Regions from separate parts of the Streptomyces sp. Da 82-17 genome, predicted to be linked through region 2. Evidence: riboswitches for the same ligand, from Rfam matches in the RefSeq annotation. Region 2 holds a riboswitch; the other holds the start of a gene.

Region 1 (15,516 bases), on a different contig from region 2:
CAGGCCCTGCTGTCCGCGAGCCTGGAGCTGCTGGAGCGGCAGAGCCTCGGCAGCCTCGGCCTGCGTGAGGTGACCCGCGCGGCCGGCCTCTCCCCCGCCGCGTTCTACCGCCACTTCGCCGACATCCCCGCGCTCGGCGTGGCCCTGGTCGACGAGGCCCTGGAGAGCCTGCACGGCATGATCGGCGCGATCCTCGCGGAGACCGGGGACACGGAGCGGCGGATCGAGCGCAGCGTGGAGCTGATCGCCCGTCATGTCGCCGAGCAGCCCGCCCACTTCCGCTTCGTCGCCCGCGAACGGTACGGCGCGGTGGAGCCGGTGCGTACGGCCATCGCGGCCCAACTCGACCGGTTCGCCGAGGAGTTGACGCGCGTCCTGGCGGCGGACGCGGGGGCGCACGGCTGGAGCGGGGCGGACCTGCGGATGCTCGGCGGGATGTACGTGGACCTGATGGTGATGACGTCCTCGGAGTTCCTGGAGGCGACCGGCCCCGGCCCCCGCGCCGAGGCCGCCCACACGGCCCGCCGCCGCCTGCGCCTCCTGGCGGTCGGCAGCGCGCACTGGCTGGACGAGGACTGAGGCCCGGCACGTTCGTCTGCCGCGCCGTGGTCGCTGGGCGCACAGTTCCCCGCGCCGCCTTACGGGGCGCGCGAGTCGGCGTCGTCGTACAACGACACGATCGAGGCCGCCGCCCTCGCCAGTTCCTCCCGCACCTCCCTCGGGGAGAGGACCTCGGCGCGGTCGGTGAAGGCGAGGAGCTGGCGGGACTCGCGGATGTCGCCGAAGGCGAGGCGGACCGGCACCCACTCCGAGTCGGACGAGCCGGGCGGCTCCGTCATGTACGCGCCGTTCATGCGGACGAACATGTCGAGCCACGGCCGCCGCACCCGCGCCTCCACGGCGATCGCCCCCGCCCGGTCCTCCACCCGGCGCCGCAACTCCGCCCAAACGTCGGCGAGTTCGACGCCGTCGCGCCTGCGCACCGGCTCGTCCGTCACGGCCGCCGCCTCGACCCGGTCGACGCGCAGGAGCTGGGGCGCGCCGTCCCGGTCGGCGACCAGGTACCAGACGCCGGCCTTCGAGACGAGGCCGTACGGGTCGACGGTGTAGGCCCGGGCAGCGGAGGCGCCGCTGTGCCGGTACCGCACGTGCACGCGCCGGTCGCTGAACACCGCGTCCTGCAGCGCCTCCAGGTCGACGGCGGGCTGCGGTCCGCCGAGCCAGCGCACCGGGTCGACGAGGATGCGCCGCGCGGCCAGCTCGGCGGCGGGCCGGTGCGGGGCGGGGAGCGCGGCCATGACCTTGCGCAGCGCCGAGCCGATCGCGGAGTCCAGGCCGAGCGCGGCGTGCGTACCCTCCGCGGCGAGCACGAACAGGGAGCGCGACTCGTCGGCCGTGAGCCCCGTGACGTCCGTGCGGTAGCCGGGCAGCAGCGCGATGCCGCCGTGCCGCCCGCGCTCCGCGTACACCGGGACGCCGCTGCCGGAGAGCGCCTCGACGTCGCGGTAGATGGTGCGTACGGAGACCTCGAGGCGCTCGGCGAGCTCGTGCGCGGGTACGCGGCCGCGGGTCTGGAGCAGCAGCAGGATGGAGAGCAGCCGTTCGGACTTCACGCCACCCAGGATCGCCTACGGCCCAAGAGCCTCAGCGGGCGAGGACGGTCCTGGCCAACTGGCGGGACTGGGCGACGAGTCGGCCCGCGCTGTCCCAGACCTCGGCGTCCTCCTCCAGGAAGCCCCCGGCGAGGTTGCGGGTGGAGATCGCGACGCGCAGCGGCCCGGGCGCGGGACGGCAGCGGACGTGCACGGTCAGCTCGACGGTCGGCACCCAGCCGGACAGGCCCAGCTCGAACGCGGTCGGCGGCAGCGCGTCCACGGCGAGGAGCAGCGAGAGCGGGTCGGCGTCGCGGCCGTCGGCGAGCCCGAACCAGGCGCGCATCTCCCCCTTGCCGGAGGGCGCGCCGAGCGCCCAGCCGAGGGTGGCCGGGTCGAGCTTCAGCCAGAGCCGCTCGGCGATGGCGGTACTGCCCTGCACGGGGGCGTCGTCCGGCGCGTCCTGCGGGCCGAAGCACTGCTCGATCGGCGGGATGGCCGGGGGCTCGGCGGAGGTGCGGACGTCGTCGGGCAGGGCGTCCAGGTCTCCGTACGAGGCGATGACGCGGATGCGTTCGACCTCGGTGCCGTCGGCCTCGTACTGGAACAGGGAGGCCTGCCCGTTGGAGAGAGTGCGGCCGGCGCGGACCGTCTCCGTGCGGATCACGGCCGGACCCGGCTGGGAGGCGGTGAGGTAGTGCGCGGAGATGGTGAACGGGTCGCTGTGCGGCAGGGCGTCGGCGAGGGCGCGGCCGATGACGGCGAGGAGATAGCCGCCGTTGACGGCGTTGATGATGGTCCAGCCCGCGGACAGGTCGATGTCGTAGACGCCCGGTTCGCGGCGCACCACGGCGGTGTCGCGGTCGAACTCGCTGTCGCCGATGACGGCCGAGCCGTCGCCGATGGCGGCCGAGGTCGCGCTCGGCGCCGCGTCCTGTGTCGTGCCCTGAGTCATGGCCAGCACGGTACAACAGGAAACTACTGAGCGGTAGCTTTTTCTTCGACGGCGGACCGCCGGTTCCAGGCGCGCGGGGCCCGCCAGTGCCGCGCCATGGCGAGCAGCCGCAGGACGAACGCGGTGACGACGGCGATCCCGCTGGTCAGCGGGTTGAGCGCGTCGAAGCGGATGCAGAGGACGACGATGCCGGCGCCGACCATCGCCGGCACGGCGTACAGGTCACGGTCCCAGCGCAGCAGCGACGGGACCTCGTTCGCGAGCACGTCGCGCAGCACACCGCCGCCGACCGCCGTGGCCAGGCCGAGCGCGGCCGACGAGGTGAGGCCGAGCCCGTACTCGTACGCCTTCACGGTGCCCGTGACGCAGAACAGGCCGAGGCCGGCCGCGTCGAAGACGTTCACCGCACGGTTGATCCGCTCGACCTCCGGGTGCAGGAAGAAGACGAGCGCGGCGGCGAAGAGCGGCATGACGAAGTAGCCGAGGTCCGTGAAGGCGGCCGGGGGCACGGCGCCGATGATCACGTCCCGGAAGATTCCGCCGCCGAGCGCGGTGACCTCGGCGAGTACGGCGATGCCGAAGACGTCGAAGTTCTTGCGTACGGCCAGTAGGGCCCCGGAGATGGCGAAGACGAAGATTCCGGCCAGATCGAGGCTGTGCTGGACGGAAGGGGTGAAGAGGTCCTGGAACACGGGGTGAATTGTGCACGGTCCGTGCAGGTGCGGCTCGCCACGCCCACCCCAGGGGGCTCCGCCCCCGGGCCCCCGCTCCTCACACGCCGGAGGGGCTCCTCAGGGGCCGTCGTTCGGCTTCCCCACCGTCGTGGTGACCGCTGTGCCCACCCGTTCCGCCCTGCGGAACGCCTGCCCACAGCGGGGGGCGGGGGGGAGGGTGGGATCCCGCCCCAACCCCACCCACCCACAGCGGGGTGCGGGGGCCCGCCCTCGTCCCCGCCCACCCGCGGCGGGGCAGGGGGCAGGTGGGGACGTGCCCCGATAGGGGCGCGGGGAACTGCGCGACCAGCCACGACGGCGGAAAAGCCGACAACGAACCCCGCTAGCCCCTCCGGCGATTGAGGAGGCGGGGGGCCGGGGGCGGAGCCCCCTGGGGGTCAGGACTCGTCCGTGGTGGGGGTCGCGTTCTCCGGAACCTCCACCCCCGCCGTCTCCGCCGCCTTGACCGCCGCGGTCAGCAGAACCGTGTCCTGCGGCGCCTGGTCCGCCGCGTTCTCCGGGTGGTGGCAGGCCACCTGGTGCCCCGTGGCCAGGGAGAGCAGCGGCGGCTCCGCCGTCTTGCAGATCTGCGTCGCCTTCCAGCACCGCGTGTGGAAACGGCAGCCGCTCGGCGGGGCGATCGGGGACGGCACGTCACCGCGGAGCAGGATCCGCTCGCTCTTCGCCGCCCGCCGGCGCGGATCCGGTACCGGCACCGCGGAGAGCAGCGCCTTCGTGTACGGGTGCATGGGCGACTCGTACAGCGACTTGCGGTCCGCCAGCTCGACGATCTTGCCGAGGTACATCACCGCGATCCGGTCCGAGACGTGCCGGATGACCGACAGGTCGTGGGCGATGATCACGTAGGTGAGGCCGAGCTCCTCCTGCAGGTCGTCGAGGAGGTTGACCACCTGGGCCTGGATCGACACGTCGAGCGCCGAGACCGGCTCGTCGGCGACGACCAGCTTCGGCTTGAGGGCCAACGCCCGGGCGATGCCGATGCGTTGCCGCTGGCCGCCGGAGAATTCGTGCGGGTAGCGGTTGTAGTGCTCGGGGTTGAGGCCGACGACCTCCAGGAGGCGCTGGACCTCCTTCTTGACGCCGCCCTCGGGCGTGACGCCCTGCAGCTTGAACGGCGCCGAGACGATCGAGCCGACGGTGTGCCGCGGGTTCAGCGACGAGTACGGGTCCTGGAAGATCATCTGGACGTCGCGGCGCATCGGCCGCATGCCGCGCACGCCGAGGTGCGTGATGTCCCGGCCCTCGAACTCGACCGTGCCTGCGGTCGGTTCGAGCAGGCGCGTGATCAGACGGCCCATGGTGGACTTGCCGCAGCCGGACTCGCCGACGACGCCCAGGGTTTCCCCCGAGCGCACGTCGAAGTCGATGCCGTCGACGGCCTTGACCGAGCCGACCTGCCGCTGCAGGACGCCCTTGCGGATGGGGAAGTGCTTCTGCAGTCCGCTGACCTTGAGCAGCACCTCGCCGGGCGCGGGGTCCGCCACGGTCGACACCGAGCCGGTCTCGGGCGCCGGCGGACGGTCCTCGTTGTTCTCGCGCATCTCGCGGAGTTCCCCGTCGTCGGTACGGGCTTCGCTACGGTCTTCGCTTCGCTCTTCGCTCACAGCTTGGGCGCAATCTCTTCGGTCCAGATACGTTCCCGCTGTTCCCGCGTGAGGTGGCAGGCGCTCCAGTGGCCGGCGTCGCTCTCGGCCAGCTCGGGGCGGACCGTGCGGGTCACGTTGTCCTTGGGCAGGTCCGCGTACGGGCAGCGCGGGTTGAAGGCGCAGCCGGACGGGATGTTGATCAGCGAGGGCGGGGAGCCCTTGACCGGGATGAGGCGCTCGGTCTGCTCCTTGTCGATGCGCGGCATCGAACCCAACAGGCCCCAGGTGTACGGGTGTTGGGGCTCGTAGAAGACCTTCTCGGCGGGGCCGCGCTCGACGCAGCGGCCGCCGTACATCACCAGGATGTTGTCCGCGAGCTCGGCGACCACGCCGAGGTCGTGGGTGATGATGATGACGGCCGAGCCGAACTCCTTCTGCAGATCGCGGATCAGGTCCAGGATCTGCGCCTGCACCGTCACGTCGAGCGCGGTGGTCGGCTCGTCGGCGATGAGGAGTTCGGGGTTGTTGACGAGCGACATCGCGATCATCGCGCGCTGCCGCATGCCGCCGGAGAACTCGTGCGGGTAGGCGTCCACGCGCTTGTCGGGCTGCGGGATGCCGACGCGGTCGAGCATCTCGATGGCCCGCTTGCGCGCGGTCTTCTTGTCGACGTCGTGGTGGACCCGGTACGCCTCCACGATCTGCTTGCCGATCGTGTAGTACGGGTGCAGGGCCGACAGCGGATCCTGGAAGATCATCGCCATGTCGCGGCCGCGCAGCCGGCGCACCTCGTCCGGGTCGCTGGACAGCAACTCCTTGCCGTCCAGCCAGATCTCGCCGGAGATCTGCGCCTTGCGCTTGCCGTACTGGCCGGCGGTGTGCAGGCCCATGATGCCGAGCGAGGTCACGGACTTGCCGGAGCCGGACTCGCCCACGATGCCGAGGGTCTGGCCCTTCTCCAGCTGGAAGCTGAGGCCGTCGACGGACTTCACCAGGCCGTCGTCGGTGGGGAAGTGCACCTTCAGGTCGCGTACTTCGAGGAACGCGGAGGGTGCGGGAGAGTCGGTGACCGGCTCGCCGACGGCGGCTCCGGTCTTCTTCAGGTCGCTCATCCGAGCCTCACTCGCGGGTCGATGACGGCGTACATCAGGTCTACGAGGAGGTTGGCGATGGCGATCGCGAGTGCCGCGCACAGCGTCACGCCGAGGATCATCGGCAGGTCCTTGCCGTCGATCGCCTTGACCGCCTCGTTGCCCAGGCCCGGCAGGTTGAAGGTGACTTCGGTGAGGATGGCGCCGCCCAGGAGCACGCCGAGGTCCAGGCCGAAGACCGTCAGGATCGGGGTCATCGTGGAGCGCAGCGCGTGCCGCCTGATCACCACGGGTTCGGTGACGCCCTTGGCGCGCGCGGTGCGGATGTAGTCCTCGCCGAGCACTTCCAGCATGGTGGCGCGGGTGAGGCGGGCGTACATCGCGGCGTGCAGGAAGGCGAGCACGATCCACGGCAGGATCAGCGTCTCGATCCAGGTGCCGAGGGAGTCGCCGGCGGTGAGGGTGTCGTCGATGTGGATCCAGCCGAGGCTGTGGACGAAGATGCCCATCATGATCATGCCGGTGAAGAAGATCGGCATGGAGACGCCGGAGAGCGCGGCGACCATCGCCGAACGGTCCCAGATGGTGCCCCGCTTGAGCGCGGAGACCACACCGCTGGTGACACCGCCGAGCAGCCAGAGCACGGCCGCACCGCCCGCCATCGCCATGGTGACCGGAAGCGCGTCCTTGAGGGTGTCCCAGACGGGCGCTTCGGTGCGGAACGAGTAGCCGAGGCAGGGCGCGGGGCACTGGGTGACGTCGTCACCGTTGGCGAACGTCCGGCCGAACGGGATGCCTCGTACGAATTCCCAGAACTGCACGAGCAGCGGGTCGCTGAGGCCCAACTTCTGCCGGATGCCCTCCAGTTGCTCGGCGCCGGAGTTCTTGCCGGCGAAGAGCACGGCGAGGTCCTGGCCGGCCCACTTGGGCAGCATGTAGAAGATGACGAAGGTCGTGAGCAGCACGACCAGCACCATCACGATGACGGCGCCCAGGCGCCGGATGAGATAAGCAAGCACTGTGCGCGGCCCGTCGGCGGCCGGATCTCCGGGTTGCGGGGATCCGGCCGCCGACCGGGGCCATCACCTGCCCTTCGGACTGGCGGGGTTCGGCGAGAGGGACGGGCTGACGACTACTTCTTGCCGAGCATGATGTAGTCGTAGCGGCCGCTGTAGGCGGCGGAGGAGTACACGTTGGTCACGTCGTTGCCGCGCCAGGTGATGTTCTTCTCCTGCAGGAACGGCATCCACACGGCCAGGTCCATCACACGGTGGTTGAGGTCGGTGTAGATCTTGGCGGCGTCCTCCGGCGACTTGGCCGCGATGGCGTCGTCGAAGTACTTGTCGATCTTCTTGTCCTCGATCTGCGCCTCGTTGTAGTTGCCGTTCTCGGCGATGAAGCGGCTGTCGAAGAGCGGCTGCGCGAAGCCCTGGCCGGACGGGAAGTCCGGGCCCCAGCCGCTCATCACCATGCCGTAGCCGCGCTTCTTGGTGACGGCGGGCGAGCCGGTGATGGAGGACGACTCGGAGCCGAGGATGGTGTCGACCTCGAGCTTGATGCCGACCTTGCCGAGGTCCTGCTGCAGCTGCGTGGCCGCTTCCTTCTCACCGGGGTTGTCGGTCCGCGCGGTGATCTTGGTGGAGAAGCCGTTCGGCTTGCCGCACTTCTTCAGCGCGTCCTTGGCCTTGGCGGCGTCCGGCTTGCCCTTGCGCTCCAGGACGCCGTACGGGTCGTAGTCGTCCGCGCCCGGGATGGACTTGGGCAGCGCGTTGGTGGCGATCTCGCCGGCCGCGAGCTTGCCGCCGCGGGTCTTCTGCAGAGCGGCGAAGTCGGTGCCGTAGAAGACGGCCTTGCGGCACTCGACGTTGTCGAGCGGCTTCGTCTTGGTGACCAGGGCGACGTACCGGATGAAGTCCGTCTCCATGTTGTCGACGTTGGCCTTGTGGTCCTGAATGGCGGTGATACGGCCCGACTGGGTCATACCGGTGCCGTTCATGTCGATGTCGTACTCGCCCGCGATCAGCTTCTTGTCGTTCTCCTCCTTGTTGGCGGAGAAGGTGACGGTGACCTTGTCGGGCAGCGCGGGGCGGACCGGGTCCGAGGACTTCTTCCACGCCTTGTTGCGGACGAGAGTGAGGCTCTTGCCGGGCCGGTACGACTCGAACTTGTACGGGCCGGACGAGAACGGCATGTTCGCGTACTTGGCCTTGGTGTCCTTCTCCTGCTTCACGGGGGAGCCGGAGGGCATGGCCAGCATGTTCTCGAAGTCGCTGTTGGGCTGCGGCAGCTTGAAGATGATCGTCCGGTCGTCCGGGGTCTCGATCGCCTTCAGGCCGAGCTTGTCCTTCGACTTGTCCTTGTACGGGCCCTCGTACTCGCCCTTGGGGTCGAGGACCTGCTTCAGGTAGGCGGGGCCGCCGGTGATGACCTCGGTGGCCCAGATGCGCTCGATGCCGTACTTGATGTCCTTGGAGGTCAGCTTGGAGCCGTCCTCCCAGGTCAGACCCTCACGCAGCTTGTACGTGTAGGTCTTGCCGTCGTCGCTGATCTCGGCCTTGGACTCGGCGAGGTCGGGGACGAGGTTGTTGGAGGCCTCGCCGGGCTTGGTGTCGTACGTGACCAGGGTGCGCGTGTAGTAGCGCATGAAGTCCCAGGTCATGCCGTAGTAGGCGCGCTGCGGGTCGGCCGAGTCGATGGGCTGCTTCGCGATGAACTTGAGCGTGCCGCCCTTCTTGTTCGACTTGTTGGCGATCTTGCCGATGCCCGCGTTGTAGCCGGCACCCTCGCCGCTCTCCTCTTCGCCGCCGCCACCGCCGCAAGCCGTGGTGGTCATCAGGGCGGCTACGACGAGCGCCGCACCGGCGGTGAACCTGCGTTTCGTGGAAGTGGGCATTTTCTCGCATCCTCCGAGATTCTCGGTCCTCGGCCATGACTGCCTCGGAACCTTGGGAAGAGCCACCTGACGGTGCGGCAGGGGCAAGTCAGATGTGGGGAGTTAACGGGTTCCCTTGGGGTCCAGGGCGTCGCGCAGCCCGTCGCCGAAGAGGTTGAAGGCCAGCACGGTCAGGAAGATCGCCAGACCGGGGAAGACCATGAACATCGGATCGTGCTCGTACACGCTGAGCGCGTCCCGGAGCATGCCGCCCCAGGAGGCGGTGGGGGGACGGACACCGGCGCCGAGGAAGCTGAGCGCGGCCTCGGTGAGGATGTTGGTCGGGATCATCAGCGTGGTGTAGACGGTGATCGGCGCGACCAGGTTCGGCAGCAGCTCGCGGAAGAGGATGTGCCTCGATCCGCCGCCCAGGCTGCGGGCCGCCTCGACGTACTCGCGCTCGCGCAGGGACAGCGTCTGGCCGCGCACGATGCGTCCGATGTACGGCCAGCCGAAGAGGCCGATGACCAGGATCAGGGTGGCGATCCGGACGCCGCTGCCGCTCAGGCCGAGCAGGTCGTCGGGGAGCACGGAGACCAGGGCGATGATGAAGAGCAGCTGCGGGAAGGAGAGCAGCACGTCCATCACGCGGCTGATCAGCGCGTCCACCCAGCCGCCGAAGTAGCCGGCGATGATGCCGAAGAGCGTGCCGAGGACGACGGCGACGAACGCGGCGAGCACGGCGACGAGCATCGAGATGCGGGCGCCGTAGACGATCCGGCTGAACACGTCGCGGCCCGTGTTGGGTTCGACGCCGAACAGGAAGTCGCCGCTGATGCCGCCGAGGGCGCCCTTGGGCAGGTTGGTGAGGTCCTCGAGCTGGTCGAGGTGCCCCTCGTTCGGCGGGTGCCCGAAGAGGCTGACCAGGAGCGGGGCGAAGACGCTCACGAGGACGAGCAGCACGACAACGATGCCACCGGCCAGGGCGACCTTGTCCTGCTTCAGGCGGTTCCAGGCGATCTGCTTGAGGGAACGCCCTTCGACCTTCTTCGCCTTGGACTCGGCCGCGGCCTCCGCCTCTACGGGCGCGGACTTGTCCACGTCCGTGGGTGTGTCATGCATTGGCGCCGTCATCGTGGCAGGGACCCCTCTCAACCGGTGGTGACCGGCCCACACTTGCCGCTGTAGCGACTGGTTCCTATGCGTGGCGCGAGCGGCACCGGCGCTGTGGCCGGTTTGGTCTCAGGCAGCTCGCACACAGGCCCGAAAGGCCGTACATGCGGGGAGTCTTCAATGTGTCCGCGATCACCCGCCAGTGCTGGCCGGGAATGGATGCGCAACCGTGATGTGGCCAGCAGACTTCCGTTATGCGAACGCCGAGGTCTCCCTCGCGGGGGCGCAAATTCGGTCAACTGGCCGTATAGGGGCCTAAGTTGTGGGCGCTTCCCACTCCGTGGGCGGGGGGTTTGATCAACTCGCCGGGGGTGCGGGCGAGTTGCCGCTTTGGGGTCCGTTTTCCCCTACCCGCCCCTTCCCGAAGGTCGGCAGTCGTTCTTCTGCGGCGCCGCGGGCGAAAGACGGCCGGGGATTGGCGGCGAAGCCCCAACCCAGGGGCGCGGGGAACTGCGCGAGCAACCAGCGCGGCGCCGCAGACGGAGGAGTCGCCGGGAAGGGGTGCGGGGCCCTGTCAGTACGGGCCCTGCGGATAGCCGTACCCCGCTCCGCGCGGAGCGACATGCGCCTCGCGGTCGTAGAACGGGCGGGCGTTCGCGCGGAGCCACATCGCGACGGGGTCGTACGCGTCGGACAGCGCGACCGTCGAGACGGGCAGGCCCTCCGGGACCGCGGCGATGGACTGCTGCATCATCGCCCGGACCGCGTCCACGGACGCCGCGTCCGTGCCGTACACGTCCAGGCCGATGGCCAGATACGGCGCACCCACCGCGGGCTGCACCCACGCGCGGCGCAGCGACCGCACGACCGGCGTGCGGTGCGCGTTCTGGGTCAGGTGGGCGTAGAACTGGGGGATTTCCACGGCCGGTTCGGACAGCCGCAGGGGTCCTGCGGGGGCCTTGTCGAGGCCGGTCGCGATGCGCCGCAGGTCGAGCCAGGGGATGCCGACGCCGCCGCCGGGCGCGTGCGGGTTGAGCCACAGGCCGTAGTGGTCGGGGAAGAGCGTGCGGGCGACGTCGACGCCGGTGACGACTTCGTGCGCCCGGTTCCAGCCGGAGGCGGCGAGCTCCTGCGCGGAGGTGACGCACGGCGCGTAGCCGTAGCCCTCCACGTCCATGTTCCCGTACTGGGCGTCCGGGGATCCGGCCTGGCCGTGCCAGAGGAGCATCCACACCTGACCCTCGGCGAGCGCGCCGAGCAGCGCTTCGTAGGCGTCGTACCGCCCGGGTGTGACCTGGCGCAGCATGTGCTCGACCGTTCCGGCCGCAGCCGTGCCCGACGCACTCACTAGTTGACCGCCCCTTCGCCCCGTACGCATCGACTGCTTTCCCCGACTCTCCCCGAGCGGGACGCCCGGGCCTCGACGGGGACACCCGGGTTATGAAACCAGCTTATGCGGCGTGCTCCGCAGCGGCGCTCCACAGCCCGAATACCGCCCACAAGTGGAATTCAAGCCTCCGCGAGCGGTCGGGAACAGCGTCAGCCCTCCGCGTAGAACGGCCGCAGCTTCTCCCGCATCCAGTCCCCCACCGGGTCCTGCGCCACGTCGAGCAGCACCAGGTTCACCGGCCACGCCACCGGCACCCGGCCGAGCGCACGGCCCAGCGCGTCCATCGGCAGGTTGCGGTCCGAGCCCTCCCAGCGGGACAGCTCGACGCCGACGAACATCACCGGGCTCTCCCCCTCGATGCTCGCGAGGCAGCGGCGGGCACTGCGCACCACGCCCGTCGCGGCGAACTCCTCGCCCGCCGCGGACAGGAAGTCCACCGGGTCGTCCTGCCAGTCGGGCTCGAAGAGCCGGACCCGGCCGCCGGTCGCGGGGCCGTCCAGCTCGGTGCGCCCGGTGCGGCACAGCTCCGCCACGGCGGGCGGCGGCAGCGGCACCCCGACCGTGCCCTCGGGGTTGACGGCGATGCCGAGCAGCGGCGGAAGCCCGCGGGCGAACTCCACGGCGGGCGCCACCGTGAACGCCATGTGGTCCCCGGCCACCCGCTTCAGCTCGGCCTCGGAACTGAAGACCGGCACGTACGCGGCGCCGCCGATGTCCATCGTCGGCAGGTCGAGGTTCGGGCTGTCCTTGCTGCCGCCGTTGGGCAGCGGCACCCACACCCGGCTGCGGCCGAGCACCTGCAGGATGCGGCCGCCCGCCGACTGCGGTCCGGGCTCCGCCGCGGCGCCGAGCGAGGCCGCGAGGACCTCCTCCAGCTCGTTCGCCGGCCAGCCCCCGTACGGATGCCCCTCGGGCCCCTGCGCACCCTGCACCGGAATGTCCATCTCGTACCTCTGCCGCCCTGCTCAGCTCTGTGTCACAGCATCTGTCCGACCGCAGACCCGGCCCCATGTCCGACCTGCGCCACAGACCCTAACGCCCGCCCCGGGCCGCGCAGTCCGCGCGGTCAGCGGCCGAAGCCGATGCCCCGCAGGCCGTCCGCCGCGTCCCGGTCGAGCAGCACCGCCGACGCGCAGCCCGCCGGGATGCGGCCCCGCTCCGCGTCCCGGACCAGGCGGCCGACGGCCCTGCGGTGCCGCGCGAACGCGTACCGCGAGACGCCGCGGCCGCGTTCGCGCTGACCGGCCAGGGCCGTGTCCGGCTGCACGTCGAGCAGCAGCAGGTGCAGGGCGCGGCCGCGGCGGTGCGCCTCGCGGGCGAGCCAGCGGCGCACCCAGGACTGCGTGCCGCAGTCGTGCACCACCACGCTCGCGCCCGCGCGCAGGGCCCGGCGCAGCGACGCGTAGTGCGCGACCCGGACCAGCGGGCGGTACAGCGCGTACGGCAGGAAGCCGGGCATGCGGCGGGACCAGCGGTCGCGGGCGTCCTGGGAGTCGAAGCGCGGCCCGGCCACCACGCGGTCGATCAGCGTCGTCTTGCCGCTGCCGGGCAGACCGGAGACCACGACGAGGTCGCCCTCGCCGAAGGACAGCTGGCGAGGCACCCGCCCGGCGCGGTCCCGCAGGTCGCGGACGACCGGCGCGGGACAGTTCGCCTGCACCGCGGCAGCACCCGGCTGCTCGGGCACCGTGACGCCGTTCGTCGCGGTCATCGCCGGATACGCGCTGGCCTTGTGCACCGTGATCGTCCTCCCCGTTCGGTCACGCGACTCTTCCCCGCCCACTGTAAAGAGACGGTAATGGGGCACAAGCGGATTACGGCATCAGCTGTGCCACAACCCCTCGTCACTTGTGCCACAGCCGCTGGCGGACCTCCGGCGACCGGGCCCGGGCCCGCGCTTCCGGAGGGGACGGTCACAGATCCGCAGCGGCCCGGCCGCCCCGCCCGGCGGCGTGCAATGATGTGCGGGCCAACTCCATACCGGCCGCTTGAATCCGCGCGGGAGAGCCCCCGACCAGCATCGGGGCGCCGAAGGAGCAAGATCCTCCCTTGAATCTCTCAGGCCCACATACCGCGCGGGCGAGGCAGATCTGAAAAGCGAGCCGCGCTGTGTGGCTCCACCCAAGGTGCAAGCCGGGCTCCCGGCGAACCTCTCAGGTTGTGAATCCCAGGTTGTGAGACCGCGGGTTCCGATGACAGATGGGGAGGACGACCTCGCCAGTCATGCCCCGGGAGCCATACACATGAGCCAATCCGTATCGCCGCGCCGTACCGCGCTCGACGCGCTGCACCGTTCGCTCGGCGCGACCATGACCGACTTCGCGGGCTGGGACATGCCGCTGCGCTACGGCAGCGAGCGCGACGAGCACAACGCCGTACGCACCGCCGCCGGCCTCTTCGACCTGTCCCACATGGGCGAGATCACCGTCACCGGCGCACAGGCCGCGGCCCTCCTCGACCACGCCCTGGTCGGCAACATGGGCTCCATCAAGCCCGGCCGCGCCCGCTACACCATGATCTGCCGCGAGGACGGCGGCATCCTCGACGACCTGATCGTCTACCGCCTCGAGGACGAGACCTACATGGTCGTCGCCAACGCCTCGAACGCCCAGGTCGTCCTCGACGCCCTCACCGAGCGCGCCGCCGGCTTCGCCGCCGAGGTCCGCGACGACCGCGACGCGTACGCGCTGCTCGCCGTCCAGGGCCCGCACTCCCCCGCCATCCTCAAGGCGGTCACCGACGCCGACCTCGACGGCCTCAAGTACTACGCGGGCCTGCCCGGCACCGTCGCCGGCGTCCCCGCCCTGATCGCCCGTACCGGGTACACCGGCGAGGACGGCTTCGAGCTGTTCCTCGCGCCCGAGCACGCCGAGCAGGTCTGGCAGGCGCTCACCGAGGCCGGCCAGGAGTACGGCCTCGTCCCGGCCGGCCTGTCCTGCCGCGACACCCTGCGCCTGGAGGCGGGCATGCCGCTGTACGGGCACGAGCTGAGCACCGACCTGACGCCGTTCGACGCCGGTCTGGGCCGGGTCGTGAAGTTCGAGAAGGCCGGCGACTTCGTGGGCCGCGCCGCCCTGGAGAAGGCCGCCGAGCTGGCCGAGAAGAACCCGCCGCGCAAGCTCGTCGGCCTGATCGCCGAGGGCCGCCGGGTGCCGCGCGCCGGCATGTCCGTGGTCGCCGACGGCACCGTGATCGGCGAGATCACCTCGGGCGCCCCGTCCCCCACCCTCGGCAAGCCGATCGCGATGGCGTACGTCGACGCCGCGCACGCCGAGCCCGGCACGAAGGGCGTGGGCGTGGACATCCGCGGCACCCACGAGCCGTACGAGGTCGTCGCGCTGCCCTTCTACCAGCGGCAGAAGTAGTCCTCCCCAACCCGTCTGCACCACCACCTCCCCGCGTACAGGAGAATTCAGGCCATGAGCAACAACCCCAAGGAACTGCGTTACAGCAAGGAACACGAGTGGCTGTCGGCCGCCGCCGACGGTGTGTCCACGGTGGGCATCACCGAGCACGCCGCGAACGCCCTCGGCGACGTGGTCTACGTGGACCTGCCCTCGGTCGGCGACACCGTGACCGCCGGCGAGACCTGCGGCGAGCTGGAGTCGACGAAGTCGGTCTCCGAGCTGTACGCCCCCGTCACCGGTGAGGTCGTCGAGGCCAACCAGGACGTCGTGGACGACCCGTCGCTCGTCAACTCGGCCCCGTTCGAGGGCGGTTGGCTCTTCAAGGTGCGCGTCACCGACGAGCCGGAGGACCTGATGACCGCCGACGAGTACACCGAGTTCTCCGGAAGCTGAGGCGCCGTACCCCATGTCTGTGCTGAACACCCCGCTGCACGAGCTCGACCCCGACGTCGCCGCGGCCGTCGACGCCGAGCTGCACCGCCAGCAGTCCACCCTCGAGATGATCGCGTCGGAGAACTTCGCTCCGGTCGCCGTCATGGAGGCCCAGGGCACCGTCCTCACCAACAAGTACGCCGAGGGCTACCCGGGCCGCCGCTACTACGGCGGCTGTGAGCACGTCGACGTCACCGAGCAGATCGCGATCGACCGGATCAAGGACCTGTTCGGCGCCGAGTACGCCAACGTCCAGCCGCACTCCGGCGCCTCCGCCAACCAGGCCGCCCTGTTCGCGATCGCCCAGCCCGGCGACACGATCCTCGGCCTCGACCTGGCGCACG
Region 2 (15,516 bases):
CGCCGAGGCCAGCAGGTTCTGTTCCAACTGCGGTTCGCCGCTGCGCGCGGGCGCGGCCGCGGAGCGTCCCTCGGAGACGACGTCGACGATCTCGATCTCCGGCATCGAGGCGTACGACGCGGAGGCGACAGGGCAGACGCAGTCGCCCGCGCTGTCCCCGGAGGCCCAGGCCGCCGTGGACGCGCTGCCGCTCGGCTCGGCCCTCCTGGTGGTCCGCCGGGGCCCGAACTCGGGCAGCCGCTTCCTCCTCGACGGCGAGCTGACGACGGCGGGCCGGCACCCGCAGAGCGACATCTTCCTGGACGACGTGACGGTGTCGCGCAGCCATGTGGAGTTCCGCCGCGGCGCCGACGGCACGTTCACCGTCGCCGACGTGGGCAGCCTCAACGGCACGTACGTCAACCGGGAGCGGATCGACTCGGTCCCGCTGTCGAACGGCGACGAAGTGCAGATCGGTAAGTACCGGCTGGTCTTCTACGCGAGCCAGCGGAGCATCTGACCCTCCCCCTGGCTCCGTCCGGGGGAGCACTCCAGGGAAGGTCCATGCGTCAATCACCGAGGGGCGGTGCCGAATCCGGCACCGCCACCGCGGGCGGTCGCCTGGTGAGCATCGGTTCGGTGCTCAATCAGCTGCGCGACGAGTTCCCCGAGGTCACCATCTCCAAGATCCGTTTCCTGGAGTCCGAGGGGCTCGTCGAGCCGCAGCGCACACCGTCCGGGTACCGGAAGTTCAGCCCCGAGGACGTCGAGCGGCTCGCTCAGGTGCTGCGCATGCAGCGCGACCACTACCTGCCGCTGCGGGTCATCAAGGAGCACCTGGACGCCGCCGAGCGCGGCGAGGACGTACAGCTGCCCTCCGTGGGCCCGCAGCGCAGCCACGGGGATCTGGCGGACGACCTGCCGGAGGTCGTCGTGCACGCCGCCGCCCTGGTCGGGCGGGCGGAGTTCCTGGAGGCGGCCGAGGTCAGCCCGGAGCAGCTCGACGAGTGGGAGTCGTACGGCCTGATCACGCCGGTGGCGGACGGTGGGTACGACATCGAGGCCGTGCAGGTGGCACGGCTGATCGCGCAGCTGGGCGATTTCGGGATCGAGCCACGGCATCTGCGGGCCATGCGCGCCTCGGCCGAGCGGGAGGCGGGCCTGGTCGAGCAGGTCGTCGCACCGCTGCGCCGGCACCGTAATCCGCAGACCAGAGCCCATGCGGAAGCCCGTACGAAGGAACTGGCGACCCTGACGGTCCGGCTGCATTCGGCGCTGGTGCAGACCGCTCTGCGGGTCCGGTTGCACTGACGAGAAGTCGGCCCGACTACCCAAACCTGCCTGGCAGGTCCTAGGGTTGCTGTGTGAATGAGCTCGACGTCGTCGGTGTCCGGGTCGAAATGCCCTCCAACCAACCGATCGTGCTCCTGCGTGAAGTGGGAGGCGATCGGTACCTCCCCATCTGGATCGGTCCAGGGGAGGCGACCGCCATCGCCTTCGCACAGCAGGGGATGGCGCCTGCGAGGCCGCTGACGCACGACCTGTTCAAGGACGTGCTGGAGGCGGTGGGTCAGGAGCTCACGGAAGTGCGCATCACGGACCTGCGGGACGGTGTTTTCTACGCGGAGCTGGTGTTCGCCAGCGGGGTCGAGGTCTCGGCCCGTCCGTCCGACGCGATAGCGCTCGCGCTGCGCACCGGTACGCCGATCTTCGGCAGTGACGGTGTGCTCGACGACGCGGGGATCGCGATTCCGGACGAGCAGGAGGACGAGGTGGAGAAGTTCCGCGAGTTCCTCGACCAGATCTCGCCGGAGGATTTCGGCACCAACAGCCAGTGAAGCGCCGCTCACGCGGACCTGTCAGACCATTCGGCTAGCCTTTCCCGGCGGTGGGGCACCGGAAACCACTCTCAGGGTGATTATCACTCGGCATGCCGAGTGTGGCGTTCGTTGACGCACCCATGGGTACTGCCTACCGTCGAGAAGGCAGGTCAAGGACGGAGGTCGGCGTGAGAAGCAGCGGCGACGGTACGGCTGGGGGAGCTTCCGGGCGCAGTCCGGGAGAGAGCGGGCCGTATCCGCTCCACGGCAGGGCAGTCGGGCAGGGGCCTCAGCGGCCTGCACTGAGCGGGGTGGACATGACCCCGGAACAGGTGGGGTACCGAGGGCCGACGGCTTGTGCCGCGGCCGGCATCACCTACCGGCAGCTGGACTACTGGGCGCGTACGGGGCTCGTGGAGCCCAGCGTGCGGCCCGCGTACGGATCGGGCACCCAGCGGCTCTACAGCTTCCGTGACGTGGTCCTGCTCAAGATCGTGAAGCGTTTCCTGGACACGGGCGTCTCGCTGCAGAACATCCGCACGACGGTCCAGCATCTGCGCGACCGCGGGTTCGCGGACCTGGAGCGGATGACGCTGATGAGCGACGGTGCGACGGTCTACGAGTGCACGTCGCCCGACGAGGTCGTGGATCTGCTCCAGGGCGGCCAGGGGGTCTTCGGGATCGCCGTGGGCGTCGTGTGGCGTGACGTGGAGGCGGCACTGTCGCAGCTGCACGGCGAGCGCATCGACACCGGAGAGACGCTCATCGGGCACAACCCCATGGACGAGCTGGCCCGGCGCCGCAATCGCGCCGGTTGAGGGCGGGCGCGCCGGGGCCTGCGGGGGCTGAACGCGCCGCGTTGTCAGTGGCGTAGGGCAAGCTCGGTCTTGTGAGATCGACGCCCACGATTCTGCATCTGGACATGGATGCCTTCTACGCATCGGCGGAGCAGGCGGCCAAGCCCAGCCTGCGCGGAAAAGCCGTGATCGTGGGCGGGCTCGGGCCACGCGGTGTCGTGGCCACGGCGTCGTACGAGGCCCGGCGGTTCGGGGTGCACTCGGCGATGCCGATGGGGCAGGCGCGCAGGCTGGCGCCGAACGCCGCGTATCTGGTGCCGAGATTCGGGCTCTACCGGGACGTCAGCGAGCAGGTCATGGAGTTGCTGCGGGGGCTCTCGCCGCTGGTGGAGCCGCTCAGCCTGGACGAGGCGTTCGTGGACCTGGAGGCCGGCGGGGTCGCCTCGGACGAGGCGTCGGCCCGGGCCGTGGGGGAGCAGCTGCGGGCGGACATACGGCAGGTGACGGGGCTGACGGGGTCGGTGGGTCTGGCCGCGTCCAAGATGGTCGCGAAGATCGCCTCGGAGGAGGCGAAGCCGGACGGGCTGCGGCTGATCGTGCCGGGCACCGAGCGGGAGCTGCTCGGGCCGATGTCGGTGCGGACGCTGCCCGGCGTCGGGCCGGTCACCGGGGACCATCTGCGGCGGGCCGGGATCGTCACCGTCGCCGAGCTCGCTGAGGCCGGTGAGGACGAGCTGGTGCGGCTGCTCGGCAAGGCGCACGGCGGGCATCTGTACGAGATGGCGCTGGCGCGGGACGAGCGGCCGGTGGTGGCCGAGCGGGACACCAAGTCGGTGTCGGTGGAGGACACCTTCGACATCGACATCCACGACCGGGTGCGGGTCCGCCTCGAGGTGGACCGGCTCGCGGAGCGGTGCGTGCAGCGGCTGCGCGCGGGCGGGCACTCGGGCCGCACGGTGGTCCTGAAGGTGAGGCGGTACGACTTCTCGACGCTGACCAGATCCGAGACCCTCCGCGGCCCCACAGACGACCCCGGTGTCGTACGGGAGGCCGCGGCGCGGCTGCTGGAGTCCGTGGACACCACGGGCGGGGTGCGGCTGCTCGGGGTGGGAGTGTCCGGGCTCGCCGACTACACGCAGGAGGACCTCTTCGCGCAGGCGGCACAGGCGGCGGCACTGGTGGCTCAGGCCGAGGCGCAGGCGGCTCAGGACGCGCAGGACGCCCCGGCCGAGGAGACGCAGGGCAAGGAGGAGCTGGAACGGCGGGAGCGGGGCGAGGAGGCGGCCGAGGGGGAAGGGCCGGGCCCTGTGTCCGGGGAGGGCGTGCCGGGGCCGGAGGCGGCCGTCGAGGCCCCGGCGGAGCGGCGTTGGCTGGCGGGGCACGACGTCCGGCACGCGGAGTTCGGGCCGGGATGGGTGCAGGGCAGCGGGCTCGGGCGGGTCACGGTGCGGTTCGAGACGCCGTGGTCGCCGCCGGGGCGGGTGCGGACGTTCCGGAGCGACGATCCGCTCCTGGAGCCCGGGGAGCCGCTGCCGCTGGTGGTCCCGCCGGACGGCCCCGTCCCGGAGGGTGAGGGCGTGCACGCGGCTCGGGCGGAGCCGCGGGCGGAGGGGGAGGCGGCCGGTCGGGCCGGGGCTTCTCCGGCTCAGGCGGGGGCGTCCGGGTCCTCCGCGCCGGCGATGCGGCCGAAGTCGCGGTCCGGAGGCGGCTCTTCCATGGGGGCGGAGACGTCGATCCCGTAGTGGTGGTAGAGCTGCAGTTCCTGCTCGGGTGAGAGGTGGCGGCCCACGCCGAAGTCGGGGGCGTCCTTGATCAGGGAGCGTTCGAAGGGGACGCGCAGGGCGCCCTCCACCAGCTCGCTCGGCTCCAGGGGTACGAAGGCGTCCCGGCTGAACAGCCCCGTCCGTATCGCCGCCCACTCCGGGGTGCCGGTGGCGTCGTCGAGATAGACCTCGTCCACGGTGCCGAGCTTGGAGCCGTTGCGGTCGAACGCCTTCCGGCCGATCAGGCTCCGCGGATCCATGTCGGTCTGCACGGTCCCTCCAGAAGGTCGCGAGTCATCCGTCATCACTACGAAAGAGCAGTTTTCCGGCGAAGGCCACTCGAGCCTCGATGGGTCCGGCTCTCCCTGACTGGCCGGATGTCCGCGCTGGTAGGCTGGCCACGGCTGCTGACCCCGTGCGGGAGAGCTCTCCGATCGACGAAGACGCTGATCGGAGGCGCCGAAGGAGCAAATCCTCCCCGGAATCTCTCAGGCACCTGTACCGCACGGACGAGGTCACTCTGGAAAGCAGAGCGGGTGTCGACGGCTTCCGCTCTCACCGACGGTGAAAGCCGGGTCGCAGCGAGCGGGCGGTCCGGTGAAGCTCTCAGGTTGAGATGACAGAGGGGGAGGCCGTCCGGGTACCCGCGCCGTGGTGCCCCTCGTAGGTCGCAATCGACCAGGAGGCCTCCGCAAATGAACGCCCCTCGCATTCCGCTCTCCCAGCTGGAGCGCGGCATCCCCTTCGAGCAGCGCCACATCGGCCCCGACGCCGAGGCCCGCGCCAAGATGCTCGCCCAGGTCGGGTACGGCTCGCTGGACGAGCTCACCGCGGCCGCCGTGCCGGACGTCATCAAGAGCGCCGAGGCGCTGCAGCTCCCCGCCGAGCGCACCGAGGCCGAAGTCCTCGCCGAACTGCGGTCGTTCGCCGACCGCAACGAGGTCCTCGCCCCGATGATCGGCCTCGGCTACTACGGCACGTTCACGCCGCCGGTGATCCTCCGCAACGTCATGGAGAACCCCGCCTGGTACACGGCGTACACCCCGTACCAGCCGGAGATCTCGCAGGGGCGGCTCGAGGCGCTGCTCAACTTCCAGACCGTGGTCGCCGACCTGACCGGGCTGCCCACCTCCGGCGCCTCGCTGCTCGACGAGGGCACCGCGGCCGCCGAGGCCATGGCGCTGTCGCGGCGCGTCGGCAAGGTCAAGGACGGCGTCTTCCTGATCGACGCGGACGCCCTGCCGCAGACCGTCGCCGTGATCGAGACGCGGGCCGAGCCGACCGGCGTCGAGGTCGTCGTCGCCGACCTCAGCGAGGGCATCCCGGCCGAGGTGGCCGAGCGCGGCGTCTTCGGCGTGCTGCTGCAGTACCCGGGCGCCTCCGGCGCCGTACGCGACCTGAAGCCGGTGATCGAGCAGGCGCACGAGCTGGGCGCGGTCGTGACCGTGGCCGCCGACCTGCTCGCGCTGACGCTGCTGACCTCGCCCGGCGAGCTCGGCGCGGACATCGCGGTCGGTACGACGCAGCGCTTCGGCGTGCCGATGGGCTTCGGCGGGCCGCACGCCGGATACATGGCGGTGCGCGAGAAGTTCGCCCGCAGCCTCCCCGGCCGCCTCGTCGGCGTCTCCGTGGACGCCGACGGCAACAAGGCGTACCGCCTGGCGCTGCAGACCCGTGAGCAGCACATCCGCCGCGAGAAGGCGACCAGCAACATCTGCACCGCGCAGGTGCTGCTCGCCGTGATGGCCGGGATGTACGCCGTGTACCACGGTCCGCAGGGCCTCAAGGACATCGCGCAGCGCACCCACCGGTACGCCACGATCCTCGCCGAGGGCCTGAAGGCCGGCGGCGCCGACATCGTGCACGGCACGTACTTCGACACCCTGACCGTGCGCGTGCCCGGCCGGGCCGCGGGCGTCGTGGAGACGGCGCGGGAGCGCGGCGTCAACCTGCGCCTCGTGGACGCCGACCACGTGTCGATCGCCTGCGACGAGACCACCACGCGGGCCCAACTGGCCGCCGTGTGGGCCGCGTTCGGCGTCGAGGGCGACATCGAGGCGCTCGACTCCGCCGTCGCCGACACCCTGCCCGAGGGCCTTCTGCGCACCGACGCGTACCTCACGCACCCGGTGTTCCACCAGTACCGCTCCGAGACGGCGATGCTGCGCTACCTGCGCAAGCTGTCCGACCGGGACTACGCCCTGGACCGCGGCATGATCCCGCTCGGCTCCTGCACGATGAAGCTGAACGCGACGACCGAGATGGAGTCCGTCACCTGGCCCGAGTTCGGCGCGCTGCACCCCTTCGTGCCGGCCGAGCAGGCGCAGGGCTATCTGACGCTGATCCGTGAGCTGGAGGAGCGGCTCGCCGAGGTCACCGGCTACGACAAGGTGTCGCTGCAGCCCAACGCCGGTTCGCAGGGCGAGCTGGCCGGTCTGCTCGCGGTCCGCGGGTACCACCGGGCCAACGGCGACGAGCAGCGCACGATCTGCCTGATCCCGTCCTCCGCGCACGGCACGAACGCCGCGAGCGCCGTGATGGCCGGCATGAAGGTCGTCGTCGTGAAGACCGCCGACGACGGCGAGATCGACGTCGAGGACCTGCGCGCCAAGATCGAGAAGCACCGTGACGAGCTCGCCGTGCTGATGATCACGTACCCGTCGACGCACGGTGTGTTCGAGGAGCACGTCGCCGACATCTGCGCGCAGGTGCACGACGCGGGCGGCCAGGTGTACGTGGACGGCGCGAACCTCAACGCCCTGGTGGGGCTTGCCAAGCCGGGCCGGTTCGGTGGCGACGTCTCGCACCTCAACCTGCACAAGACGTTCTGCATCCCGCACGGCGGCGGCGGCCCCGGCGTCGGCCCGGTCGGTGTGCGCGAGCACCTCGCCCCGTACCTGCCGAACCACCCGCTGCAGCCCGCCGCGGGCCCGGAGACGGGGGTCGGTCCGATCTCGGCGGCGCCGTTCGGCTCGGCGGGCATCCTGCCGATCTCGTGGGCGTACGTCCGGCTGATGGGTGGCGAGGGCCTGAAGCGGGCCACGCAGGTCGCGGTGCTCGGCGCGAACTACATCGCCAAGCGCCTGGAGCCGCACTTCCCGGTGCTCTACACCGGGCCCGGCAACCTCGTCGCGCACGAGTGCATCATCGACATCCGCCCGCTGACCAAGGCCACGGGCGTCACCGTCGACGACATCGCGAAGCGCCTGATCGACTACGGCTTCCACGCGCCGACCATGTCGTTCCCGGTGGCCGGCACGCTGATGATCGAGCCGACGGAGAGCGAGGACCTCGCGGAGCTGGACCGGTTCTGCGAGGCGATGATCGCGATCCGCGCGGAGATCGAGAAGGTCGGCTCCGGCGAGTGGCCCGCCGAGGACAACCCGCTGCGCAACGCCCCGCACACGGCCGCCGTGCTCGCGGGCGATTGGGAGCACGCGTACAGCCGCGAGGAGGCCGCGTTCCCGGCCGGTGTCGAGGCCGCCGACAAGTACTGGCCGCCGGTGCGCCGCATCGACCAGGCCTTCGGCGACCGCAACCTGGTCTGCTCCTGCCCGCCGATCGACGCGTACGAGAGCTGATCCTGGCCGCCTGAGGCGGTTCGGGCACAGAAATGGGCCGGTTCGGAGAGTGATCTCCGGGCCGGCCCGTTGTGTTCGGTACGCCTGCGGCGCCCTCTACGCGGCGCGCACCACCTGGTCGGTGCCGAGCGGGCGGTGCGGGGCGATGATCTGCCCGTCCGGCAGCAGCTCACCGGTGTCCTCGAAGAGCAGGACTCCGTTGCACAGCAGGCTCCAGCCCTGCTCCGGGTGGTGCGCCACGAGCCGGGCGGCCTCCCGGTCGGCGGATTCGGCTGTGGGGCAGGGTGGCTGGTGCTGGCACATGGCTGTGTTCTTTCGGTCCGTCGTGGTTGGGATCTGCGTCCTGCGACTCGATGCGGCGTTCATACCGCCCCCCGTTTGTGTGTCGGTCCGATCCAAGTGTTGCCCTACAGACGTGAATCCGCAGGCATTTGACGGCAGCGCTCCACACCGGAGTAGGACGCGTCACTCGTGCGGACGGTTCAGCCAACTCCGTTGTCTCTTCGGGTGGTTCGGGGTGGCCGGATGGGGCTAGTCCGGTCGGGCCGGTCAGGCGGGGGAGCCGAGCAGGGGCGGTGCGGGTTTGATCCGGTGGGTGAGGACCGGCAGGAGGTCCGCGGCCCGGTGCGGGAGGTGCGCGGCGATCCCGGGCGGCGCGGGCGCCAGCGGTACGAGCAGGTCGGTCGGCCGGAGCGGGCCCGCGCCGGGGTCGGCGGCGGGGTCGCCGTGCAGCCACAGGGTGAGCATGTACAGCTCGGGCACGGACAGGAGCCGGGGCTGGTAGGCGGCGGGCAGGGCTTCGGCCTGGCGTACGGCGCTTTCGGCGGACGTGACGTACGGGCCTTCGAGGAAGTGGGAGAACGTCCAGCCGTCGGGCGTGAGCCGGGTGTCGGCGGCGGCGACCGTGCGGTCTCCCGGGGCGGCGACGGTGCGGACTCCGTTGTGGTCGGCGGTGCGGTCTCCGTTGCGGTCTCCGTTGCGGCCGCGGGTGTCGTCGCTGCCGGTGCGGAGCAGGAAGCGCCAGCCGGTGTGCCGGGTGCGGGGCGGGCCGCCGGCGGGGGCGGTGCGGCTCAACACGTGGACGGGGAGGGCGAGTTCGGGCCGCACGGGGCCGGTGGCGGAGCACAGGGCGGGCGTGCGCGCCTCGCGCACGGCGGTGGGGGAGCCGAGTGCCGCTAGGACGCTGCGCAGGGCGGGCGCGGGAGCGGTCGTGAAGTGCAGCGGCATGATGGGTCGCCTCTCGTTCGACAGGCTGGGCGTGCGCGATGCGCGGATGCGCGGGTGGCGGTGGGGCGCACGGGGCAGAGCGGGACGACGCTGTCGGCTCTGGGGGACGGCGGGGCGGGGAACCGGTCCGGAACGCCGTCCCGGGAGCGCCAACTCTCCGTCTCGTTCGCGGAGTTTATACGACGGGTGTTCAGTCGTTGTTTCGTCTATCGGCTTCCGTGAGGGCCCGCAAGACGTTATTCGGTCTGCTCAATACGGGGTGTGCCCGGGGGTTTTACGGAGGCCCCGCGCATGACCTCGGGATCTGTTCCGCGAGGGGTCGGCCTGATGTCGTCGGCGTTTTTCACGAGGCATGTTCGGCGAGCAACTGCACTTTGTCTCTTGCCCCTTGAATGTGCCGGACGGCCACAGGGTTGAGCTTAGTGGCCCGTGGGCATGTGCGGGGCGTTATCTATCGAGGAGGGACGCTTCGATGGGGGAGAAGGTCGCGGCCGGTGTGTTCGACCTGGCCGACAGGCAGCGGTACCGCAGGAAGGTGCAGCAGTGTCTCGCGGCGCTGCGGCGACTCCTCGACGAGGAGCGTTTCGACCGTCCCAGGAATCTGATGGGGATGGAGATAGAGCTGAATCTGGCGGGGCCCGAGGGGCTGCCGAGGATGCTGAATGCGGAAGTGCTGGAACGTATCGCGAGCCGTGATTTTCAGACGGAACTCGGCATGTTCAACCTGGAAGTCAACATTGCCCCGCACCGACTGCACGGCCGGGTTTTCGATCAGCTCGCGGAGGAGTTGCGGACGGGGCTCGGGTACGCCCACCGAAAGGCCAACGAGGTCGCCGCCGGGATCGTGATGATCGGTATTCTGCCGACGCTCGGCGAGGACGATCTGGTGCTCAGGAACCTTTCCACGGTGGAGCGTTACCGGCTGCTCAACGACCAGATGGTCGCGGCCCGCGGCGAGCATTTCACCCTGGACATCGAGGGCGTGGAACGGCTCGTGTGCACGTCGGCGTCGATCGCGCCGGAGGCCGCCTGCACCTCCGTACAGCTGCATCTGCAGGTGACGCCGGACCGGTTCGCGGATGTGTGGAACGCGGCGCAGGCTGTGGCGGCGGTGCAGATAGCGCTGGGGGCGAACGCGCCGTTCCTGTTCGGGCACGAGCTGTGGCGGGAGTCGCGGCCGCCGCTGTTCCTGCAGTCCACGGACACCCGGCCGCCCGAGCTGCAGGCGCAGGGGGTGCGTCCGCGCACGTGGTTCGGGGAGCGGTGGATCTCCTCGGCGTACGACCTCTTCGAGGAGAACCTGCGGTACTTTCCGCCGCTGCTGCCGATCTGCGACGACGAGGACGCGCTGCGGGTGCTCGACGAGGGCGGTGTGCCGAGCCTGGCCGAGCTGGCGCTGCACAACGGCACGGTCTACCGCTGGAACCGGCCGGTGTACGGGGTGGTGGACGGCGTACCGCATCTGCGGGTGGAGAACCGGGTGCTGCCCGCGGGGCCCACGGTCACGGACGTGATCGCGAACGCCGCGTTCTACTACGGCGTGGTGCGGGCGCTCGCGGAGGACGCGCGCCCGGTGTGGTCGCGGCTGCCGTTCGCGTCGGCGGCCCGGAACTTCGACGCGGCCTGCCGGTACGGCATCGAGGCCGAGCTGGAGTGGCCGCGCGGTGGCCGGTTCGGCGGTACGCAGCTGCTGCCGGCGGTCGATCTCGTACGGGACGAGCTGTTGCCGTTGGCGGCGGCGGGCCTGGACGCGTGGGGGGTGGAGCCGGGGGACCGGGATCTGTATCTCGGTGTGATCGAGGGGCGGTGCACCCGGCGGGCCAACGGAGCCTCGTGGCAGGCGGCGACCTTCCACCGGGCGGTGCGGGGCGGGCTCGCGCGGGAGGAGGCTCTGGCGGCGACGACGCGGCGGTACAGCGAGCTGATGCGGTCGGGGGAGCCGGTGCACACGTGGCCGGTGGGGTTGCTGTCGGAGCTCGCTCCGGGGGAGCCGGCCGGATCGTGAACGCGCCCTCCCCAGGCGTCAGTTGCCGCCCGCCGCGATGATCGCCTTCAGGATGACCTCCTGCATCTGGGCGGGGTCGTCGATCTGGTAGCCCGTGCCGCCCGTGGCCGCCGCGATCTCCTGGACCTCGTTCTTGTCGGCGTCCGGGCCGACGGCGATCGCGATCAGCGGGACGGGCCGCTTCGGGTCGGCGAGCCGCTTCAGCTCCTTGACGAGGGCGGCGCGACTGATGGACCCCGGGTCCTGGTTGGCGCCGTCGGTGAGGATCACCAGGGCGTTGAACTTGCCCTTCACGTACGACTTCTGCGCGTCCTTGTACGCCGCGAGGGTCGTGTCGTACAGGCCGGTGTAGCCCGGCTTCGGCTGGAGGGCGCCGTACGCGGCGATGAGGCGTTCGCGCTGGGTGGTGCCGTTGCCGGCGCTGTCGCCGAGTCGGCGGGTGTCGACCAGCTTGCGGTAGTCCCGCTCGCCGTCGAGGTAGGTGGCGAACTCCCAGACGCCGATCTCGTCCTCGGACGTGAACTGCGACAGCGCCTTCGTCAGGGAGGCCTTGGTGACCTCCAGGCGGGACTGGCCGCGGGCGGGCACGGTGCGGCCCATGGAGTTCGACACGTCGACGACGGTGGTGAGCCGGGCGCTCTGCACCGTGATCGTCCACATGCCGAGGGTGGCCTGCAGATCCTTCGGCGACGGCGGCTCGGCCGACGCCGTCGCGTACGGCTGGGGCTCGCGGCCGCCCGCCGCCGTCACCAGGTCCTCGGACGGGTCCTGCGTGCCGGTGCGGAATCCGTGCTTCTCGAAGACGCCGCGGCTGTCCTCCTCGCCGAGCAGCGTCATGAACCGCAGCGCGGCCCGGCTCTCGTCGGTGGACATGCCGGGCTCGTCGACCAGCGTGTACGGATAGTCCAGCCGGGGCGCGCCGTCCTTCGGGTAGAACAGCTCCAGCCGGCCGTCCTGGTTCGCCGACCGGTTGTGCGCGAACGCGGCCTGCTCGGAGACGATCAGGGCCTGGTTGCGGCGCGGGTTGCCCTGTTCCGTGCCGGAGTCGTCGCGGGCCACGGTCTCCAGGGCGTGGGTGTCGCTGTCGGACACGCGCTGGGCGAGCAGCTTCGCGGTGGCGGCGACCTGCGTGTCGCTCTCCGGGCCCTCGGCCTTCGCGGCGGACTCGCCGATCTTCGTGAGCGCGAGCAGCCCGCTGGCGCTGCGCGCGGGGTCGGCGGCGCCGAGGCGCACCTTGTCGTCCTCGGTGGCGAGCGCGGTCAACTCGGCCCACGTGTACCGCTTCTCGGGCCAGCCCGCCGAGTCGGCGGCCGACGGCACCATGCCCATCGTGACCGGCGACGACGCGATGTTCCCCGCCGGGGTCAGGGGCACCCCGTCGTCGCCGAGGCCCGCCCGGTCCACCCACAGGTCGGAGTCGGGCACCCACACCTCGAACTCCGGTGAGTCGGTGGCCTGCAGGGATCCGGCCACCTTGTGCGCCTCCTTCGACTGCACCCGTACGTCGAGACAGCGGCCGTCGGACGTCACGTCCTGGTCGCGGGCGCGGTCGGCTGCCTCGTCCAGGGCGGGGGCGATGTCGGGGGAGGCGAGGACGTCGACCCGGACCGCGTCGTCCTCGCAGGCGCCGGCGAACGTGAGGAGGCCCTGCTTGGCTGCGACTCCGGCCCCCGTCGCCACGCCGAGCACCAGGACCGTCGCGATGGCCACGGTGCGGCGGCGGGCGCGGGGGCGCGATCGCGCCACGTCCGTCGCGTACGGTGCGGGCGATTGGTGACGTCCCATGACGGTTGGTGCCCCTCCTCAGGCGCAGCGACCGGGCGAACGGAACGAGGCGGCCCGCCTCGCGTCGACGTACGCTCCCCCTCGGTCCTGCACGATCTTCGTACCTGCTTTCGAGACCCTAGCGGGGCGAGGATGGGGATGCGGTGGGATTGAACAGATGGAGGCAGGAGTGCAGTCGGAGGCAGAGTCGGTGGCCGGTTCTTTTCGCCCGGAACGACCGACAAGACGGATCTTCCGGGACGAGACCTTGCTCGTCCTCGCGCTGTCCCTCGGCGCGAGCGCGGTGTCCGCGCTGATCAGCTTCGTCGGGTCGGCCACCAAGCCGGGGGGCCTGAAGGACCAGGCGGCCACGCTCAACTCCTCGGCGGCGCCCGGCCGTCCGTGGCTCGATCTGGCCTGGCAGCTGTTCGGCATCGCGACGGCCCTGGTGCCGGTCGCGCTCGTCGCCCATCTGCTGCTGCGCGAGGGCGCCGGGCTGCGCGTGATCGGCTTCGACCGGCGGCGGCCGCTCCCGGATCTGGGGCGCGGGGCGCTGATCGCGGCGGGCATCGGCAGCACCGGCATCGCGTTCTATCTGGCCACGCGGGCGCTCGGCTTCAATCTGACGGTGGTGCCGGAGGGGCTGCCGGAGGTGTGGTGGAAGTTCCCGGTCCTGATCCTGTCGGCGGCGCAGAACTCGATCGTCGAGGAGGTCATCGTCGTCGGCTATCTGCTGCGCAGGCTCGACCAGTTGGGCTGGTCGCCGGGGGCGTCGATGGCGGCGAGTTCGGTGCTGCGCGGCTCGTACCACCTCTACCAGGGCATCGGCGGGTTCGTCGGGAACATGGTGATGGGGGTGGTCTTCGTGTACCTGTACCGGCGGTGGGGCCGGGTCGGCCCGCTCGTCGTCGCGCACACGCTGCTCGACGTGGGCGCGTTCGTGGGGTACGCGCTGCTCGCGGGGAAGGTGGGGTGGCTGCCCACGGCTTGATGCGCGTGGGCAGCCGTGACCGGTGGATCGTCGCGCTCAAGTCGCCCGGTCAGGCGTGGAGTTCGCCCTCGATGACGGTGACCGCGCTCCCGGTGAGCAGAGTGCGGTCGCCGCGCAGCGCGGTCCGGACCCGGCCGGAGCGCGGGGACGCCTGCAGTCCGGTGAGCTCGTCCCGGCCGAGCCGCTGCGACCAGTACGGGGCGAGAGCGGTGTGGGCGCTGCCGGTCACCGGGTCCTCGTCGATGCCGACGCGGGGGAAGAAGCAGCGGGACACGAAGTCGTAGCCGCGGGTGGGGTCTTCGGCGCGGGCGGTCGCGATGATGCCGCGCTCCGAGTGGGCGACGAGCGCCTTGTGGTCGGGGCGCAGGGCGTGCACGGCCTGTTCGTCGGCCAGCTCGACGAGCAGGTCGCCGACGTTCCGCCCGGTGTCGACGGCGGCGACGGGCTCCGCGCCGAGGGCCTTGCCGATGGCCGGGTCGACGGCGACTTCGGTGAGCGGCGCGGTCGGGAAGTCGAGCGTGATCGAACCGTCGTCGTGGGCGGTGGCGGTCAGCACACCGGAGCGGGTGGCGAACCGCACGGGGCCGTCGGCGGCGTCGGTGGAGCGCAGCACGTGGGCCGTGGCCAGGGTGGCGTGGCCGCACATGTCGACCTCGGTGGCCGGGGTGAACCAGCGCAGCGCCCAGTCGGCCTCGCCGCCTTCGGGCAGCGGGTGCGCGAAGGCGGTCTCGGCGTGGTTGACCTCCAGGGCGACGTTCTGCAGCCAGTCGTCGGAGGGGAAGGCGTCGAGGAGGAGCACGCCGGCGGGGTTTCCGGCGAAGGGTCGGTCGGTGAAGGCGTCGACGATTCGAATCCGCATACCGGGGACGCTACGGGGGCCGGTCCGGACCCGGCCAAGGCCAATTCGGGACGGGTGGACTCCTTTCCGGGGCGTTGCCTGTGGTGCGTGGTCGGTGGCGGCTTCAGGCTCGGTCGGCTTCAGGATCGGTCTGGTTTCACGCTCCGTCCGGCTTCACGCTGGGTCGGCTTCACGCTCGGTCTGGCTGAACGCTCGGGCGGCTTCACGTTCGGGCGTCGGCCGGCCGTCTGGCCAGGAACGTGGCGAAGGAGCGTCTGGCGTCGCCCTCGTGGGCCTGGTCGGTGCGGGAGGTGATGAACAGGCCCGCGCCGACCAGGAGTTGGGCGATCTCGTCGGCGGGCAGCAGGTGGGACTCGTACGACACCGGGTGCCCGTAGGCCTGCTGGGGGCGGAAGTGGAGGCCGGCGCCGACGTGTCCCGCCAGCATCAGCGTGCCGCCCGGGGCGAGCGTGCGGCGGAACTCGGCGTACACGCCGGGCAGCGCCTCGGGCGGCAGGTGGTGGGTGGAGTAGTACGCGAGGATGCCGCCGAGTGCGCCGTCCCGCACGGGCAGGGCGGTCATCGAGCCGACGGCGAAGCGGGTGTGCTCTTCCGCGCCTCGGCGGCGCGCGGCCAGCTCGACCATCCGCGGGGAGAGGTCGATGCCGTACACCCGCAGGCCCGACTCCCTCAGGTGCGCGGTGACTTTGCCCGGCCCGCAGCCGACGTCGACGACCGGTCTCCCGAGCCC

Evidence for each region. A riboswitch is a leader RNA that binds a small molecule or an ion and turns the genes downstream of it on or off. The one in region 2 is predicted to bind glycine.
Region 1: it holds a riboswitch for glycine, as region 2 does, so the genes downstream of both, gcvT (glycine cleavage system aminomethyltransferase GcvT) here and gcvP (aminomethyl-transferring glycine dehydrogenase) in region 2, are expected to answer to the same signal.

Annotation. Positions count from the first base shown of each region.
Region 1 is NZ_JBJURH010000001.1:148,765-164,280, forward strand. Features, by position in the region: gene ACIDOF_RS00660 (TetR family transcriptional regulator) at 1-579, shown strand, start outside; gene ACIDOF_RS00665 (helix-turn-helix transcriptional regulator) at 639-1,613, opposite strand; gene ACIDOF_RS00670 (thioesterase family protein) at 1,645-2,547, opposite strand; gene ACIDOF_RS00675 (trimeric intracellular cation channel family protein) at 2,571-3,239, opposite strand; gene ACIDOF_RS00680 (ABC transporter ATP-binding protein) at 3,659-4,822, opposite strand; gene ACIDOF_RS00685 (ABC transporter ATP-binding protein) at 4,882-5,979, opposite strand; gene ACIDOF_RS00690 (ABC transporter permease) at 5,976-6,977, opposite strand; gene ACIDOF_RS00695 (ABC transporter substrate-binding protein) at 7,091-8,851, opposite strand; gene ACIDOF_RS00700 (ABC transporter permease) at 8,954-9,964, opposite strand; gene ACIDOF_RS00705 (enhanced serine sensitivity protein SseB C-terminal domain-containing protein) at 10,518-11,291, opposite strand; gene ACIDOF_RS00710 (enhanced serine sensitivity protein SseB) at 11,483-12,277, opposite strand; gene ACIDOF_RS00715 (AAA family ATPase) at 12,400-13,044, opposite strand; glycine riboswitch at 13,323-13,417, shown strand; gene gcvT (glycine cleavage system aminomethyltransferase GcvT) at 13,577-14,698, shown strand; gene gcvH (glycine cleavage system protein GcvH) at 14,753-15,133, shown strand; gene glyA (serine hydroxymethyltransferase) at 15,147-15,516, shown strand, end outside.
Region 2 is NZ_JBJURH010000014.1:187,557-203,072, reverse strand. Features, by position in the region: gene ACIDOF_RS23975 (FHA domain-containing protein) at 1-499, shown strand, start outside; gene ACIDOF_RS23970 (MerR family transcriptional regulator) at 544-1,290, shown strand; gene ACIDOF_RS23965 (bifunctional nuclease family protein) at 1,344-1,817, shown strand; gene ACIDOF_RS23960 (MerR family transcriptional regulator) at 1,940-2,617, shown strand; gene ACIDOF_RS23955 (DNA polymerase IV) at 2,689-4,338, shown strand; gene ACIDOF_RS23950 (PRC-barrel domain-containing protein) at 4,242-4,631, opposite strand; glycine riboswitch at 4,768-4,873, shown strand; gene gcvP (aminomethyl-transferring glycine dehydrogenase) at 5,055-7,940, shown strand; gene ACIDOF_RS23940 (DUF5999 family protein) at 8,037-8,243, opposite strand; gene ACIDOF_RS23935 (hypothetical protein) at 8,490-9,167, opposite strand; gene ACIDOF_RS23930 (glutamate--cysteine ligase) at 9,640-11,172, shown strand; gene ACIDOF_RS23925 (substrate-binding and VWA domain-containing protein) at 11,191-12,957, opposite strand; gene ACIDOF_RS23920 (CPBP family intramembrane glutamic endopeptidase) at 13,127-13,927, shown strand; gene ACIDOF_RS23915 (PhzF family phenazine biosynthesis protein) at 13,977-14,786, opposite strand; gene ACIDOF_RS23910 (class I SAM-dependent methyltransferase) at 14,989-15,516, opposite strand, start outside.